DNA from 2 places in the Bradyrhizobium sp. DN3 genome. Region 2 is predicted to be linked to the other one. Evidence: riboswitches for the same ligand, from Rfam matches in the RefSeq annotation. Region 2 holds a riboswitch; the other holds the start of a gene.
The links. A riboswitch is a leader RNA that binds a small molecule or an ion and turns the genes downstream of it on or off. The one in region 2 is predicted to bind glycine.

Region 1: it holds a riboswitch for glycine, as region 2 does, so the genes downstream of both, gcvT (glycine cleavage system aminomethyltransferase GcvT) here and AAE027_RS37015 (D-amino acid dehydrogenase) in region 2, are expected to answer to the same signal.

Annotation. Positions count from the first base shown of each region.
Region 1 is NZ_JAULLN010000017.1:74,808-84,001, reverse strand. It holds gene AAE027_RS24190 (NADP-dependent isocitrate dehydrogenase) at 1-2, shown strand, start outside; gene AAE027_RS24185 (DUF3455 domain-containing protein) at 159-659, shown strand; gene AAE027_RS24180 (cyclic nucleotide-gated ion channel) at 676-1,908, opposite strand; gene alaS (alanine--tRNA ligase) at 1,915-4,593, opposite strand; glycine riboswitch at 4,829-4,917, shown strand; gene gcvT (glycine cleavage system aminomethyltransferase GcvT) at 5,082-6,230, shown strand; gene gcvH (glycine cleavage system protein GcvH) at 6,241-6,609, shown strand; gene gcvP (aminomethyl-transferring glycine dehydrogenase) at 6,785-9,194, shown strand, end outside.
Region 2 is NZ_JAULLN010000045.1:24,587-33,780, forward strand. It holds gene istB (IS21-like element helper ATPase IstB) at 678-1,421, opposite strand; gene istA (IS21 family transposase) at 1,433-2,971, opposite strand; gene AAE027_RS37010 (Lrp/AsnC family transcriptional regulator) at 3,641-4,117, shown strand; gene AAE027_RS37015 (D-amino acid dehydrogenase) at 4,416-5,651, opposite strand; glycine riboswitch at 5,713-5,802, opposite strand; glycine riboswitch at 5,805-5,902, opposite strand; partial or broken gene AAE027_RS37020 (alanine dehydrogenase) at 6,306-6,908, shown strand; gene AAE027_RS37025 (MFS transporter) at 7,158-8,852, opposite strand.

The sequences.
Region 1 (9,194 bases), on a different contig from region 2:
AAGCTGCCAACTCCACGCGTCATTGCGAGCGTAGCGAAGCAATCCAGAATCCCTCCGGGGAAACAGTCTGGATTGCTTCGTCGCATCAGCGCAAAATTGCTCTGCAATTTTGTCGCGAGCTCCTCGCAATGACGAGAGTTCTCATCCGGGGAAGTGCCATGCCGACATCGAAGAGCCTTGCATTCGCGGCCTTCGCGCTGGCCAGCACGCCCGCATTCGCCGCCGACCCGCTCCCCGAGGCCATCGCCGCGCCGGGCGAGAGCGTTGTGCTCAGCGTGCACGCCGAGGGCGCGCAGGTCTATGAGTGCAAGGCCGGCACTGACGGTAAGCACGCCTGGACCTTCCGCGAGCCGATCGCGACGCTTCTCTCGGATGGCAAGACCATCGGCCGCCACTATGCCGGCCCGAACTGGAAGCACGCCGACGGCAGCGCCGTGGTCGGCAAGGCCATCGGCAATGCGCCCGGCGCAACGGCGAGCGATATCCCCTGGCTGAAGCTGGAAGTGACCGCTCACCGCGGCAGCGGCGTGCTGACGCCCGTGACCACGGTCCAGCGCATCAACACCCGTGGCGGCAAGCTCGACGGCGCTTGCGACAGGGCTGGCGAGTTCAGGAGCGTGCCCTACTCCGCCGAGTATGTTTTCCTGAAGAAGGGCTAACCCGCGGCGGACCTCGTCAGCGCGCCTTGCCCCCATCTTCCTTCTCCGCCTGCGCCAGCTCCGCCGCAGCGAGATCGCCGGTGTCGGCGAGCCTCGCTTTCGCAGTGTTGTGGACGTGGGCGGCCAGCGTCGGCATGCGCGCGATCAGCGCGTGGAAATCCTGGGCGTCGAGCACGAGCAGCCGGGTCTTGCGCGTCGCCGTCACCGTGCCGCTGCGTTTTGTTTTGTGCAAGAGCGCGATCTCGCCAAAGAAGGTGCCGTCCGCAAGCCGCACCTGCTGGCTCGGCAGCGCGATCTCGACCTCGCCGGCGGTGATGAAATACATCGAGGAGGCGACATCGCCCCGCCGCACCAGGATCTCGCCCTGTTCGATGGTGCGTGCCCTGAGCAGCCGCATGATGTCGGCGATCTCGGCCGCCGACAAATGCGAGAATAGCGGCACCCGCGCCAGCATGCCCCAGGTGACGATGAAATCGCGCCGCTTCACCTCTTCGGCAAAGGCGGTGGAGATGATCGCGACCGGCAGCGCGATCATGGCGAAGCCGCTGACGATGGCGAAGGTGGAGACGAACTTGCCGAGCGGCGTCACCGGCACGACATCGCCATAGCCGACGGTGCCGAGCGTCACGATCGCCCACCACATCGCCTGCGGGATGGTGCCGAGCTTCTCCGGCTGCACGTCGCGCTCGATGGCGTAGAGCAGCGAAGCAAAGGTCAAGACCACGCCGATCAGGATGACGATGCAGCCGATCAGCGCGCGCCGCTCGGCATGCACGGCCGCAAGCAGCGAGCGCATCGCCGGCGAATAGCGGATCAGCTTGAAGAACGGCAGTACGCCGAGAGCTGCCAGCGTCGCATGCCGGCCCGTGGCCAGCACGATCGCTGCGGGGAGGAACGCCATGAGGTCGATGATGCCGAGCGCGGAGAAGGCGTAGCCGAGCCGGTCGGACAGCGCGGACGCCTTGCGCTGCGTGTGGCCGGCCACGGTCCACAGCCGCGCCGCATATTCCAGCGCGAACACGATCACGGACAGGATGGTGATGCCTGCGAACAGCGTGCCGAATTGCGCGTCCAGCTCAGGCACCGAGGCGAGGATCATCGCCGCCACGTTGATCACGATGACGCCGATGATCGCCTGGATGAAGCGCGACCCGACCGAGTAGGCCAGCGGATCGTGCTCCAGCAATTCGAAGAGGCGATCCCTCAAATCGGGATCGCGAAGCCCACGTCCTCGCGGAACGGGGGACATAGGGCTTTAAGCGCCTGCCATCGCTTTTTCGATCGCCGAGAGCGCCGCGGCCGCATTGGCGCCGTCAGGGCCGCCGGCCTGCGCCATGTCGGGCCGGCCGCCGCCGCCCTTGCCGCCGAGCGCTTCGGAGGCGATGCGGACGAGGTTCACGGCGTTGAAGCGCGCGGTGAGATCCTGCGTGACGCCGACCACGACGCCGGCCTTGCCGTCCTCGGTGACGCCGACGATGGCGACGACGCCGGAGCCGATCTGCTTCTTGCCGTCGTCGGCGAGGCTCTTGAGATCCTTCATCTCAATGCCCTCGACCGCGCGCGCCATCAGCTTGACGCCGCCGGCTTCGCGCACGCCTGCCGCCGCGCCGTTACTGGACGACGCGCCGCCGCCCATCGCCAGCTTCTTGCGCGCGTCGGAGAGCTCGCGCTCGAGCTTCTTGCGCTCCTCCATCAGTGCTGTGATGCGCGCCGGCACGTCGTCGATGGACGTGCGCAGCTCGTTCGCCGCGGTCTTCGCCAGCGCCATGGTGTCATTGGCGTGCTTGCGCGCATAATTGCCGGTGAGCGCCTCGATGCGGCGCACGCCGGAGGCGACCGCGCTCTCGCTCGTGAGCGTGATCAGGCCGATGTCGCCGGTGCGCCTCACATGGGTGCCGCCGCAGAGCTCGACCGACCAGCCGAGCGCGTTGGCGCCGCGCTCGCGCGCGGTCCTGCCCATGGAAACGACGCGGACCTCGTCGCCATATTTCTCGCCGAACAGGGCGCGCGCGCCGGCCTCACGGGCTTCATCGACACCCATGATACGCGTGGTGACCTCGTCGTTCTCCAGCACCACGTCGTTGGCGATGTCCTCGATGCGGGACAGCTCCTCCGCCGTGATCGGCTTCGGATGCACGAAGTCGAAGCGCAGGCGGTCGGGCGCGACCAGCGAGCCGCGCTGGGCGATGTGATCGCCGAGCACCTGACGCAGCGCCTCGTGAATGAGATGCGTCGCCGAGTGATGGGCGCGGATCGAGGAGCGACGCCCATGATCGACCTCGAGCTGCAGCGCGGTGCCGAGCTTCACTTCGCCGCTCTCGACCGTGCCGATGTGGACGAAGAGATCGCCGAGCTTCTTCTGCGTGTCGGTGATGCGGACCTTGATGCCGCCCTCCCCGAGCAGCACGCCGGTGTCGCCGACCTGGCCGCCGGATTCCGCGTAGAACGGAGTCTGGTTCAGCACCAGCGCACCGGTCTCGCCGGCCTTGAGGCTGTCCGCCTCCTTGCCGTCCTTGACCAGCGCGGAAACCACGCCTTCGGCGCTTTCGGTCTCGTAGCCCAGGAATTCGGTTGCACCCAGCTTCTCGCGCAGCGGGAACCAGATCGCCTCGGAAGCCGCTTCGCCCGAGCCCTTCCACGACTCGCGCGCCTTGGCTTTTTGGCGCTCCATCGCATCGGAGAAGGCCGCCTGGTCGACGCCGATGCCGCGCGACTTCAGCGCGTCCTGCGTCAGGTCCAGCGGGAAGCCGTAGGTGTCGTAGAGTGTGAAGGCGACGTCGCCATCGAACATGTCGCCCTTCTTCAAGGACGCGCTCTTTTCGTCGAGGATGGCGAGGCCGCGCGCGAGAGTCTTGCGGAAGCGGGTCTCTTCCAGCCGCAGCGTTTCCTCGATCAGATTCTCCGCGCGCATCAGCTCGGGGTAAGCCTGGCCCATCTCGCGCACCAGCGCCCAGACCAGCCGGTGCATCAGCGGCTCTTTCGCGCCAAGCAGCTGCGCATGGCGCATCGCGCGGCGCATGATCCGGCGCAGCACATAGCCGCGGCCCTCGTTCGAGGGCAGCACGCCGTCGGCGACGAGGAAGGCGGAGGAGCGCAAATGGTCGGCGATGACGCGGAACGACGCCACTGTCTGCTCGCTCGGCCCGGCGCCGAGCGCGGAGGCCGTCGCATCGATCAGATTGCGGAACAGGTCGGTCTCGAACACGCTCTCGACGCCCTGGAGGATGCAGGCCATGCGCTCCAGGCCCATGCCGGTGTCGATCGAGGGACGCGGCAAGCCTACGCGCTCCTCCTTCGTCACCTGCTCGTACTGCATGAACACGAGATTCCAGAATTCGAGGAAGCGGTCGCCATCCTCTTCCGGAGAGCCTGGAGGCCCGCCCCAGATGTGCTCGCCGCGGTCGATGAAGATCTCCGAGCACGGGCCGCACGGGCCGGTGTCGCCCATCGCCCAGAAATTGTCCGAGGTCGGGATTCGGATGATGCGGTCATCGGAGAAGCCGGCGATCTTCTTCCACAGGCCGGCCGCCTCGTCGTCGGTGTGATAGACGGTGACGAGCAGCTTGTCCTTCTTCAGCCCGAACTCGGCAGTGATCAGCTTCCAGGCGAGCTCGATCGCGCGCTCCTTGAAATAGTCGCCGAACGAGAAGTTGCCGAGCATCTCGAAGAAGGTGAGATGGCGCGCGGTGTAGCCGACATTGTCGAGATCGTTGTGCTTGCCGCCGGCGCGCACGCATTTCTGCGACGTGGTGGCGCGCTGATAGAGCCGCTTCTCGACGCCGGTGAAGACGTTCTTGAATTGCACCATGCCGGCATTGGTGAACATCAGCGTCGGGTCGTTGCGCGGCACCAGTGGCGAGGACGGCACGATCTCGTGGCCGTTCTCGGCAAAGAAGTTCAGAAAGGTCGACCTGATCTCGTTGACGCCGCTCATGTTCATCCAATCGAGTGTGCCTGGACCCGCGCTTCCCGCCATAAAAACCGGACGTTAAGGCTGATATCTGCGGGCCAAAGCGCTTTTAGACAAGGCCAGCTTCGCTGTCCAGAAACTGTGCAAGCAGATCAGTGGGTTGCCGCAGGCGCGCAATCCCGTAGCAATCCCGGTTGAAAGGCGAAGCCGCCGCGTTGACAGGCTTGGCCGCCCTGTGGTCTTTACCTATCTATATCGTACGGCCACGTCGGGAGAGACCGGCACTGGTGCCGGCGCCGAAGGAGCAACCGCCCCGGAAACTCTCAGGCAAAAGGACCGCGTGGCTTTGACGACATCTGGAAAGAGGCGCCGACGGGCAATTACCTTTTAAAAGGGGGTGGCCCGGACCAGCGTCCGCCGACGGGATAATACTCTCAGGCACAGCGACAGATGGGGCTTCGACTGGTTGCTCCCGGGGAATCGTCCCCGGGGAACCGCCGAGGGCCCCTGTGATGCTTCCACCCGACGACCACGCCCCCCTCAGACGAACGCCCCTTTACGACCTTCATGTGTCGCTTGGCGGCAAGATGGTGCCGTTCGCGGGCTATGACATGCCCGTGCAATACCCCGCGGGCGTCCTGAAGGAACATCTCCATACCCGCGCCTCTGCCGGCCTGTTCGACGTCTCCCACATGGGCCAGATCGCACTTCGGCCAAAGTCCGGCAGGGTCGAGGACGCCGCCCGCGCGCTGGAGCGGCTGGTGCCGCAGGATATCGTGGCGATTGCACCAGGACGGCAGCGCTACGCCCAGTTCACCAATGCGGATGGCGGCATCCTCGACGATCTGATGGTCGCCAATTTCGGCGATCACCTGTTCCTGGTCGTCAATGCCGCCTGCAAGGACGCGGACGAGGCGCATCTGCGCGCGCATCTCTCCGGCGACTGTGTCGTCGATTCGCTTGCCGACCGCGCGCTGATCGCGCTCCAGGGCCCGAAGGCGGAATCGGCGCTGGCGAAAATGTGTGCAGTGGCGCCCTCCATGACATTCATGGACGCCGGTCCTCACGAGGTCGCCGGCCTGCCCTGTTTCGTCTCGCGCTCGGGCTATACCGGCGAGGACGGGTTCGAGATTTCCGTTCCCGCTGGCGATGCCGAGCGTCTCGCCAAGACGCTGCTCGAAAACCCCGACGTGATGCCGATCGGCCTTGGCGCCCGCGACAGCTTGCGGCTGGAAGCCGGCCTCTGCCTCTACGGCCACGACATCGACACCACCACCACGCCCGTCGAGGCCGCGCTGGAATGGTCGGTGCAGAAGAGCCGCCGCACTGGCGGCGCGCGCGCCGGCGGCTTCCCCGGCGCCGAGAAGATTCTCGCTCATTTCAACCACGGTGCGTCCCGCCGCCGGGTCGGCCTGCGCGCCGAAGGGCGCGCGCCGGTGCGCGAGGGCGCGCTGCTGTTTGCGGATGCGACGGTGGGCGAGCCGATCGGCAAGGTCACATCGGGCGGCTTCGGCCCGAGCCTGAATGCACCGGTGGCGATGGGCTATGTGCCCACGAGCCAGAGCGCGCTCGGCACCAAGCTGTTCGCCGAGGTGCGCGGCCAGCGCCTGCCCCTGCAGGTCGCCGCCATGCCCTTCGTCAAAAACACCTACAAACGCTGAGGATTCGACAATGACCACGATGCTGTACACCTCCGACCATGAATGGCTCGCCATCGAGGGCGACGTCGCCACCGTCGGGATCACCGACTACGCGCAGCAGCAGCTCGGCGACGTCGTGTTCGTCGAACTGCCCAAGCTCGGCCGCGTGCTGAAGAAGGCGGAAGCTGCCGCCGTCGTGGAATCCGTCAAGGCCGCCTCCGACGTCTATGCCCCGGTCTCGGGCGAAGTGCTCGAGATCAATCCCGCACTCGCCGCCGAGCCGGCGCTGGTGAACTCGGATGCGCAAGGCGCCGCCTGGTTCTTCAAGATCAAGATCGCCGACAAAAGCGAGCTCGGCGGCCTCATGGATGAAGCTGCGTACAAGGCACATACGGCGTGAGATGAAGCGAACTGTAACCTCATTCTCGATGTCATCGTCCGCGAAGGCGGACGATCCAGTACGCCGCGGCTTCTCGGGTCAAGCACGAACGGCCGCGTTTACTGGATGCCCCGCCCCAGTGCGCAAGCGCGCACAAGGCGGGCATGACAGCGAAATTTAAAGCGAGGACCCAATGATGACCGCGCACCGCAAATCCAATGGCGAGGCCGCCGCCAGCTTCGTTCGCCGCCACATCGGCCCCTCGGCAGGCGACATCACCGCGATGCTCGAGGCCGTCAGCGCCAAGAGCGTCGACGCGCTGATGGCGGAGACGCTGCCGGCCTCGATCCGGCAGGCCGCCCCGCTCGATCTCGGCAAGCCGCTGAGTGAAACCGAGGCGATTGCGCATATGGCCGAGCTGGCGCGGCAGAACCAGGTCTTCACCTCGCTGATCGGCCAAGGCTATTCCGGCACGATCCTGCCCGCTGTGATCCAGCGCAACATCCTCGAAAATCCGGCCTGGTACACGGCGTATACGCCCTATCAGCCCGAGATCAGCCAGGGCCGCCTGGAAGCGCTGCTCAACTTCCAGACCATGATCTGCGATCTCACCGGTCTCGACGTCGCCAACGCTTCGCTGCTGGATGAGGCGACGGCGGCGGCCGAGGCCATGGCGCTCGCCGAGCGGCACTCGCAGGTGAAGGCAAAGGCGTTCTTCGTCGACAAGGACGTGCATCCGCAGACGCTCGCGGTGATGCGCACCCGCGCCGAGCCGCTGGGCTGGAGCCTGATCGTCGGCGACCCCCTCACCGATCTCGACAAGAGTGACGTGCTTGGTGCGCTGCTGCAATATCCGGGCTCTTCGGGCGCGGTGCGGAACTTGCGGCCCGCGATTGCGGCGCTGAACGCCAAGGGCGCACTGGCGATCGTTGCCGCTGATCTGCTGGCACTGACGCTGCTGGCCTCGCCCGGCGAGCTGGGTGCCGACATCGCGATCGGCTCGGCGCAGCGCTTTGGCGTTCCCATGGGCTATGGCGGACCGCACGCGGCCTATATGGCGGTGCGCGATGCGCTGAAGCGCTTGCTGCCCGGCCGCATCGTCGGCCTCTCCGTGGATTCGCGTGGGATGCCTGCCTATCGCCTCGCGCTGCAGACCCGCGAGCAGCACATCCGCCGCGAGAAGGCGACCTCCAACATCTGCACCGCGCAGGTGTTGCTAGCCGTGATCGCCTCGATGTATGCGGTCTATCACGGCCCCGAGGGCCTGACGCAGATCGCACGCAACGTCCACCGCCGCGCCGCGGTGCTCGCCGCGGGCCTGCGCAAGCTCGGCTTTGCGCTCCAGTCGGACAGCTTCTTCGACACGCTCAGCGTCGATGCCGGCGCCAAGCGCGTCGAGATCGTCGCGCGCGCCGCTGCCGAGAAGATCAATCTTGGAATCGGTGATAGCGGCTTGCGCATCGCGCTCGACGAGACCACGACGCCCGCGACGGTGGAAGCGGTCTGGCGCGCCTTCGGCGGCACACTCGCCTACGCCGAGATCGACGCCGAGACGCGCGAGGCGCTGCCGGACGAGTTGAAGCGCACCACCGCGTTCCTCACCCATCCGGTGTTCCACGCGCATCGCTCGGAGACCGAGATGCTGCGCTACATGCGCAAGCTCAGTGATCGCGACCTCGCGCTCGACCGCGCCATGATTCCGCTCGGCTCCTGCACTATGAAGCTGAATGCGACCACCGAGATGATGCCGCTGACTTGGCCGGAGTTTGCGACGCTGCATCCGTTCGCTCCGCGCGAGCAGGCCGCCGGCTATCACGCGCTGTTCGCGCGACTGGAAAAGTGGCTGTGCGACATCACCGGCTATGACGCGATCTCGCTGCAGCCGAACTCGGGCGCGCAGGGCGAATACGCCGGGCTGCTCGCAATCCGTGGCTATCACGCGTCGCGCGGACAGAGCCAGCGCAAGATCTGCCTGATCCCCTCCTCCGCCCATGGCACCAACCCGGCTTCGGCCGCGATGGTCGGCATGGACGTGGTGGTGGTCGCCTGCGAGAAGAATGGCGACGTCGACGTCAATGATCTCCGCGCCAAGGCGGAGAAGCATTCCAACGATCTCGCCGCGGTCATGATCACCTATCCCTCGACCCACGGCGTGTTCGAGGAGCATATCCGTGAGATCTGCGACATCGTGCACGGCCATGGCGGCCAAGTGTACCTCGACGGCGCCAACCTCAACGCACAGGTCGGCCTTAGCAGGCCCGGCGAATACGGCGCCGACGTCAGCCACCTCAATTTGCACAAGACCTTCTGCATCCCGCATGGCGGCGGCGGCCCCGGCATGGGCCCGATCGGCGTTAGAGCGCATCTCGCCCCGTTCCTCCCCGGCCATCCCGCAACAAAGGCGGACGCCCCGGTCGGTCCCGTGTCGGCCGCGCCGTTCGGCTCGGCCTCGATCCTCACCATCTCCTACATCTACATCTTGATGATGGGCGGTGAAGGATTGAAGCGTGCGACCGAAATCGCGATCCTCAACGCGAACTACATTGCGGCCCGTCTCGACCCGCATTTCGCGGTGCTCTACAAGAATGCGAAGGGCCGCGTTGCGC
Region 2 (9,194 bases):
GATGCCCGCCAGCCGCGAAGTCCGCATTTCGCGTACGCGATCACGGACGCTTCAGTAGCCGCTCGGTCAAACCGCATTCGTTGAGCTCACGCCACAGCCGCGCGCTGTAAAAGCTGGATGTGTGGCCAGTCGTTCGTGCAAATGGGCTTCGAGGTGATCAATGATGCCCGGTCTTGGTGCTCGCCTTCTGTACACATCGGATCCAAAGAACTTTGGCATTGTAGGCCCTGACTGTCGTTCGCCCGACGTTAGGTTGCCGCACGATTGCACCGATCGGCAACGTTGGCGACGCAAATCTAGCATCCTGACAGGTTCTCCAAGTTTGATCCTGCAGAAAGGAGGGCGGCGATTCGACCGTCACTTCAATGCCGGAGAATTACTCCGCCACCCATGGATGGATTGCAGTGCTTATCTAAAATGCTGATTCCGATGATCTCGCCCGGGTGTACCGATTTGATCTCGCCCAGGATTCCGAGATGATCTCGCCCACCATTCCGATTTGATGTCGCCCGGGGCGCGAGGCGTTCTGGCTGTCTGGTTTCTGGCATCGGCGAAGCCGCGTGGTCAATCTTGAATCGCGGCTCGACGGGTTGGTTTTTCTGTTGCTCCTGCTGTGGGCATGTGGGCAACGCTCTTGCGTTGTCCAAGCGTAGCGGCATGTCCACAGCGTCACAGGCTCAAGCCTTTCGGTCGGGTTTGCGGGTTCGCCGCATGCTTTCGCCGTTAAGATCGATCCGGTGGGCGTTATGGACCAGGCGGTCGAGGACGGCGTCGGCGTAGGTGGGATCGCCGATCAGCGCGTGCCATTGATCGACCGGGAGCTGGCTGGTGACGATGGTGGAGCGGCGGCCGTAGCGGTCCTCGAGGATCTCCAGGAGGTCGTGGCGGGCGGCGGCGTCGAGCGGCTCGAGGCCCCAGTCGTCGAAGATGAGGAGATCGACGCGGCCAAGCGCGCGCAGCAGGCGGGAGTGGCGGCCGTCGCCGCGCGCCAAAGCGAGATCGGTGAACAGCCGCGGGACGCGCTGGTAGAGCACGGAGCGATTGTCGCGGCAGGCCTTGTTGCCGAGCGCTGAGGCGAGCCAGCTCTTACCGACGCCGGAGGGCCCGCAGATCAGCAGGTTAGCGTGGTCATCGATCCAGCGGCCTTCGACCAGCATCGTCAGCAGGCTGCGGTCGAGGCCGCGTGGAGTGCGGTAGTCGATGTCTTCGACGCAGGCCTCCTGGCGCAGCTTGGCGTATTGCAGCCGCTTCGACAGCCGCTTGTCGCGTCGCAATGACGCTTCGCGTTCGAGCAGCAGCGCAAGCCATTCGGCGTGGCCGAGGCTTGCGGCCTCGCCGCCGGCTTCGATGTCGGCGAAGGCCTTGGCCATGCCATGCAGGCCGAGCGCGTAGAGTTGATCGAGGGTCGGATGCGTGAGCAAGATGTGATCTCCTAATTGTAGTAGCGCGGCCCGCGGATGTTGGGATGAAGGATCGGCGCGTCGTCCGCGGAGCGCTTGGGTGAAGGACGCCGATCGAGATTGTTGGCAAGGATCGATTTGACCGAGCCGTAGGTGCGCGCGCCAATATCGATCGCCCGCATGGCGGCGGCATCGAGCCGCTCGTGCCCGTAGGATCGGGCGAGCCGGATGATGCCGAGACAGGCGCGGAAGCCCTGTTCCGGATGCGCGCGCTCGTCGAGGATCAGGTCGCACAGCGCCGCGGTGGCCGGCCCGATCGAGGCTGCGTCCTTACGGATGCGCTCGATGGTCCAGCCAGCGTAGCGCCGATGACTGGAGGCCATGTGCTCCGGCACGGTCGTGTGCTTGTGGTTGCCGCTCATGCGCTGATGCGCGGCGATCCGCTCACCCTTGTGGAAGATCTCGACGGTGCGAGCCGTGAAGCGCACCTCCACCTCGGCGCGGACGAAGCGATGCGGAACGCTGTAATAATGCGCCTCGACCTCCACGTGATAATCGATGCTGACCCGGCAGATCCGCCACTCGGCGAACTCGTAAGGGTTCTCCGGCAGGGCCTTCAGCGCTGGCCGGTCGATCTCCTCCAGCAGCTTGCGGCGGGTGACACCGAGCCGCCTAATCGGTCGCTCCTCGTTGAGCCGGATCATCAACTCGGCGATCGCCGCGTTGACGTCGGCGAGGCTGTGGAAGGTGCGGTGGCGCAGCCGCCCGAGCAGCCAGCGTTCGACCATCAGGACCGCCTGCTCGACCTTGGCCTTGTCCCGCGGCCGTCGCGGCCTGGCCGGCAGAATGGCGGTGCCGTAATGCGCCGCCATGTCGGCATAGCTGCGATTGATCCTGGGATCGTAGAGACAGGCTTTGATCACAGCGACTTTGGTGTTGTCCGGCACCAGCAGCGCCGGTACGCCGCCGATCGCCTCGAAGGCGCCGACGTGGCCGCTGATCCAATCGGCGAGCCCCTGCGTCCAGGTCGCCTGCGCGTAGGTGAAGCTCGATGCGCCGAGCACCGCGACGAAAATCTGCGCACTGCGCCGCTCGCCGGTGCGCCGGTCGATCACCACCGGGACGCCGTCGCCGGCATAGTCGACGAACAGCTTGTCGCCGGCCGCATGCGACTGGCGCATCGTCACCGACAGCCGGCCTTCCCAGGCGCGGTAGAGCTCGCAGAAACGCGAATAGCGATACCTGCCGGGCTCGCCCGCGATGTACTCCTCCCACAGGATCGACAGCGTCACGTGCTTGCGCCGGAGCTCGCGGTGCACCGCCGCCCAGTCCGGCTCCGCCTGCCGGCGATGGCCCCGCCGCGTGCCGAAACCCGCACCGGCGCTGGCGAACAGCCGGGCCTCCAGATCAGTGTTGGTGATGTCGTCAGACAACGGCCAGGTCAGCCCCGCCGCCTCAAAACGACGGATCGTCAACCGCACCGTCGAAGGCGCCGTCCCCAACCGCCGCGCAATCTCGCGGGTCGGCATCCCAGCCGACTTCAATTTGATCACTTCGCGCACGTGGCGCATCGCAAGCCTCTCCATCGGCATCCAGGTCCCCCTTCGCAAAGCCGAAAGGCGGGACCGTATCGGAGCCAGAAGAGGCCTCGTCACCCCGGGCGACATCATCCCGGAATGGTGGGCGAGATCATCTCGGAATGGTGGGCGAAATCAAATCGGAACGGTGGGCGAGATCATTCCGGAATGCTGGGCGACATCAAGCGGAATCAGCATCTAAAACTTGCCGATCGCGGCGACATTGATGCACTGCTACGCACTTCCCGCAGATTGCCCCATCTGTGCAATCCAGAAAGAGATCCGCGGCCGCAGCGCAAGACAGCGCCCCTCGTGCGACTAAATTAGAAGGACGACTGGCCGACGGCTTTGAAGCTTGGCTGCGCCAAGTTCGCTTTGATCGGCTGATCAAGCTCGCCGAGGCCGTCCACTAGGCATCCCAGGAACTGTCGACCGCAGAGCGTCAACTCACGCTGCCGAAAACCCAGTCACCCAGGCCCGGGCGACCGAACCACGGCTGTCTGGCGCAGCACGCAAATGAAAGTTTCACGTGGTCATTGTTGAACGCGCTAGGCGTTCAGGATAATGTCACAAACAGATTTACATCGCAGTTTGCTGCTGTTCGGATAATTTCCTGCATTGAGCAACCATTTTGCGATGGAATCTACCGGGAGGGGAGCCCAGATGCAATATGATCGAATAGACGCCCGTATTCTCGAAATCGTGCAGAAGAACAACCGTCTGACCTCGGACATGATCGGTGAACTGGCGGGGCTTTCTGCGACCGCGTGTCAGCGACGATTGAAGAGGCTTCGTTCGGAAGGCATCATTGAGGGCGATGTCTCTATCGTTTCGCCAAAGGCGGTAGGAAGACCCATTCAAATGCTTGTATTTGTCAACTTGGAGCGGGACAGCCCGGACATAATCGACAGGTTCAAGAAGGCCATCAAATCGTCTCCTGAAATCGTCAGTGGCTGTTCCGTCACTGGCGAACCTGATTTTGTTCTCTACATTTCCGCGCGGAGTATGGAAGATTATGACAGGTTCACTCAGCGATTTTTTTATGAGAACTCCGACGTGAAGGGCTTTAAGACAATGGTGATATTGGACCGCGTCAAAGCGGGGTTTGGCGTTCCAATTGAGGTTCCGTGCGAGAATTGACACCAGCACTTCTGCCACAAGGCCAGCAGAGCGATGGGTGACGACAGTCCGGCGGCCATAAGAAATGGTACGTCGGTTCGTCCTCTTCGCCGGCGCTAAGGTGTTCTGCCTGCCGAGTAGGCTTTACTGAGTAGAAGTCCCCAAAGCTCACAAGCAACTCACCTTCGAATGTGCTGCCAAGCAAACCTACTGCGGCCCTCATCGGAAGCCGAGCAGCAAAGCAGCGATATGCTCCCGGCTCGTCGCCGGGAGCATGGTCTCGCCGACCGGTAAGCCCTACCACAAATCAAACCACGGACTATTCGCGATGAGCAGCGCCGTCGTGCGTCATGATGGCGTCGGCGACCATCTCAGCCGTTGCAGCCGATAATGTCCAACCGAGATGACCATGGCCAGTGTTGTAGAAGATGTTCGGCCTCTTGCCCCGGCCAACCCTGGGCATCATGCTAGGTGTCATGGGACGCAAGCCAGCCCACGGCACCACCTGCGCGGTGCAGACACAAGGAAACAATTGCTCCACCCAATTCAGGAGAGGTCTAACTCGGTCCGCACGGATGTCGCGGTTCTCGCCATTCAATTCAGCCGTCCCCGCGATACGGAAGCGATCCTGTCCCAACCGGCTGGTAACGATCTTGGCGGCCTCATCCAGAAGGCTGACACGAGGCGCAGCCTTCTGGCTTGCTTCGTCCGCCAGATTCACGGTGATGGAATATCCCTTGACGGGATAGATATTTACGCGGTCCCCAAGCATTGAAGCAATCCGCCGGCTGCCGACCCCAGCACAAATCACTGCTCTTTGATTCCTTAATTCATTCCTCGACGGCCCTTCTTGCCAGCGTATGAGCACACCTTCCGAATCGGCTCGTATATCGCTGACCTCTGCCCCGAAAACAAAACGCACCCCTTTTCGCTCGCAGGCCGCAGCGAGACCACGCGTGAACTTGTGAATATCGCCAGTTGAGTCAGAGGGGGTGAAGAACCCGCCATAGTGGTCGCCTTGTAGTGCGGGTTCTATCGTGCGCATCTCGGTGGGCGTCACGGGGTGCCGATCAAGCCCGCCCTCTCGCAGCAGCTTGTTCACATGAGAAGCTGCATCGAATTCGGCTTTGTTGGAGTAGACGTGCAAGATTCCCCGCCGCTCCAGGTCAAATGTGATGCCTTCCCGATCGGCAAGTTCAAATAGATGCTGCCGAGCGGCTATCGCGAGCTTTGTCGTCTCGATTGTATTGCGACGGTAATGGCGAGTCTGCCCTATGAACTCTGCCAACCAGGTATATTTGTGAAAACTCGGACTCGGGTTCAGAAGTAGCGGCGCGTCCCTGCGCAGCATCCATCTCAGGCCCTTCATGATGGTTGTGGGGTTGTTCCAGACCTCGGCATTGCTTGCCGATAATTGGCCGCCATTGGCAAACGAAGTATCCATCGCGGGATAACGCTGGCGGTCAAAGACCGTAACCGAATAGCCACGCGCGGCCAGAGCATAGGCAGTCGTAACTCCGGTGATACCGGATCCAATAATGATAATCGTGCTCATCGTGTGCTCCAGGACAAGGATGAATGAACGGTGAAATGGCATCGCCATAACTCCGTCCCCAAATCTGTCCGTGCACCTGAGAGCTTCGTCCGCTGTCCTGGTTGATAGCGGTCCCCTTCGGTGGGCGCCAACTGGCACCTCTCTCCAGATTGTCCTCGGTGTACAGTGCTGGGCCTGAGAGTTTCCTTGGGGAGTTGCTCCGTCGGCGGCGATGCGCCTGCCGGCCCATCGCACTCTCCCGCACACCATCAACAGACATTACATCATTCCAGGCGTGCCGCGCCGTGTCAAGAAGTCGGGCATCATGAACGTGACGAAAAAACTGCAATGTGCAATGAGATGTCATGCATCAGAATCGAAACCCATACTGCGCCGGCAAAGAGCGGCGGAACTACGCTCGAGCAGTCTGGCACTCGCCCTGGTTTACGGGATAAATTCACTGTCAACGCTGGGTGCGGTAACCATGCATCCGACGAATGCACAGCGTGTGTCTCTCTCAGCACATTCACAGATCTATTCATCCGCAGGATCGGCTTGATCGGAATCCTGCGCTTGATCCCAAAATTTAGATGAATTTCTGCACGATCTGCCTTCCTTGCCTGGATATTCGAACCGCCCTTCCGACTAGAAACGGATTCAGCAGGGAGATTGCAGATGAAGGTCGGTGTTCCCAATGAAATTAAGACGCGTGAGTACCGCGTGGGCCTGACTCCTGGAGCAGTCCGCAAGTACGTGGCCGCCGGCCACAGCGTGCTGGTTGAAACAAATGCCGGCGCTGCAATTGGTGCCACAGATGCCAATTACCGGAAGGCCGGTGCAACGATCGCGGACTTGCTCGGGAGGTGTTCGCGTCAAGCGAGATGATTGTATAGGTCAAGGAGCCGCAGCCGTCTGAATGGACGCAACTGCGAGAGAACCAGGCCCTGTTTACCTATCTTCACTCGGCGCCAGGCCCGGAGCAGGCCAAGGGACTGATGAAGTCCGGGTGCACTGCCATCGCTGATGCGCATGGCGGTCTTCCGCTGCTTGCACCGATGAGTGAGGTCGCGGGCATGCTTGCGATTGAACCAGCCGGTGCGGCCCTGAAACGGTATGCAGGCGGACGGGGGCTTTGATCGGCGGCGTGCCGGGTGTCCAGCCGGCACGTATCGCGGTGATCGGGCGGCGTTGTCGGGACACTTGCGGCACGGATGGCGGCTCGTTTTGGGGGCCGAGGTCGTAATCCTCGACCGTTCGATACCCCGGCTTCGCGAACTGGGAGCGGCTGACCTACAGGGCTGTCGCCGAGAGTCTCGGCCTACCATTCTCACCAATCGATCAGGCCGAAGCCTGATCCCAGAGGCTCTCATGGGCGTTCCTCTCAGACTTCGGGGCCACTCCTTCTGAGTGGCCGTTTTTTCGACCCGATGAGTTGTTTAGCAACGCGGACGGCAGACGCTCATGAATAGCGTCCACATCATGCCCTCGTGGCGGCTCGTCTTAGCCAGCACTAACTTTATGCCTATCTTATAAAGGACTAATGCCGGCCCCGCCGCGCTTGCACCCGAGCAACAGTTCGTTCATGGCTTTATCGGGCGTGTCGTCCTTCCAGCGTACTGAGCCGAAAGGTCGCTCCAGCATGCGGCGAACTCGCACCGGGGCTGGGCCCACGTGAAAGGCAGTCGCCTGATGTTCCATTGCGCGCTCCGATCGGGTGGAGCGGTTGCGCTGTCGCAAGTAGTCGAGCCAGGTCGGGCAGTGATAACGCTCGGTCCACAATTCGGGATCGGCAATATCCCGCGCAATCGACCAGCCGTAGGCGCCGTTGCGCTGCCGAACCAGCTGCACTTCCTGCATGATGTTGTGGAACGCCCGCCCGTTCTCCGGCGCCACCCGGTATTCGATCTCCACTACTAGAGGCCCGCTCCGCCCGGTTAAGGGAAGTCTGACCTCAGGATCGGCCAGCAACTCGGCTTCGTTGCTGCGGGCGTAGATACGGGGCATGGTCAGGAGCAGACCAATAAGCGGCGAAGCCAGCATCAGAGCGGCCGATATCAGGAGTGCCGTTTCGACCCCCGTGGCGTCGGTCAGGTGGCCCCAGCCCCAGCTGCCGAGGGCGATCCCGCCGGAACTCACAGCTTGATATGCTGCGAGCGAGCGTCCAGCCACCCATCGCGGCGCCGACAGTTGCACACCAATACTGAACAGTGTCCACGTCATGGTCCATACCGCCCCCGCCAGGACCAACGCTGCTGCCGTCAGTACCGGCTGGCGGCTCAGCGCCACTGCGGCGAGCGCTGCGCCCATCGATATCGCGCAGGTGCGGATCGCCGCTTCGCCGCTGAGCCGCTTACGCACCTGGGTGATATTGAGCGCGCCGATCACCGCGCCCAAGCCAAACGCGCCTAGCATGATGCCATAAGTCTGGGCGCCGCCATGCAGGAGATCGCGCGTGATCAGTGGCATCAATGCGAGGATCGCGCCACCAATGACGCCCGTGATCATAGCGCGGGTCAGCACGATCTTGATTGATGGCGAATTACTAACGTAGCGCAAGCCGGACACGATAGCGCGCCTGAAAGTTTCCGGCGGTACCCGCGAGGGTTCGGCTACGTGCTTCCACATGAACAGCGCAGCCATTAGTGGAAGGTAGAGCACGGCGTTAAGCGCAAACGCAGCCACTGCACCTACACTCGCCACGACAATGCCGCCGATGGCTGGACCTACGCTACGCGCGATATTGTAGTTCATGCCGTTGAGGGCGACAGCGGACGGTGTCGCCTCCGCGGGCACCTGCTCACTCACGGAGGATTGCCAAGCCGGGCTTATCAGCGCCATGCCACTGCCGATGGCAAAGCAGAGTGCCAACAACAGATTCGACGTGGTGAGATCCAACCAATGAAGCACGGTAAGCGCGGTTGCGCCGCAAAGCTCAATGGAAAGCGCCGCCAACGCGACGATGCGCCGATCATGCATATCGGCGATAGCGCCAGCGGGGATCGAAATCAGCATCATCGGGAGCAGGAGTGCGGTCTGCACCAGCGCTACCTGGTCCGCGGATGACGTCATCTGTGTCATCGCCCAAGCTGCACCGACCCCCTGAATCAAGATGCCTAGATTAGCAAGCAAGCTCGCAAGCCAGACCCGCCGGAAAGTCGGGAAGCGTAACGCTGCGGTGATCCCATCGCCGATGAACGTCTTGGGCCTGGACGGATCGATCATCTCGGCTACTGCCTCCTGTCCGAGGGTCTGATTCCGGAATCTGATCGGTATTCCTTAAAGAACTCGCCACTAGCAACTGGATGACCGCCTTTTCGTCCTGTCTGGCGTTGGGAAGCCTCATGAGAGCCGGCCGTGTCCTGAAAGCTGTTGATTGATGATAGATCGGTTCCAGTCGATCCAGCTTCTTGTCTGTGAGACTGATGACCAACCGCTGCTTACGACATTGGTCGACATTGCAGCAGCATTGATCGAAGAGGGCGCGGCGTCCTTGTTGGGCAGAGTTTCTCTTGATCAGTATGGTATATGCGGCTGGGTCGAATCTCGAAATCGAGTCCGCTTGCG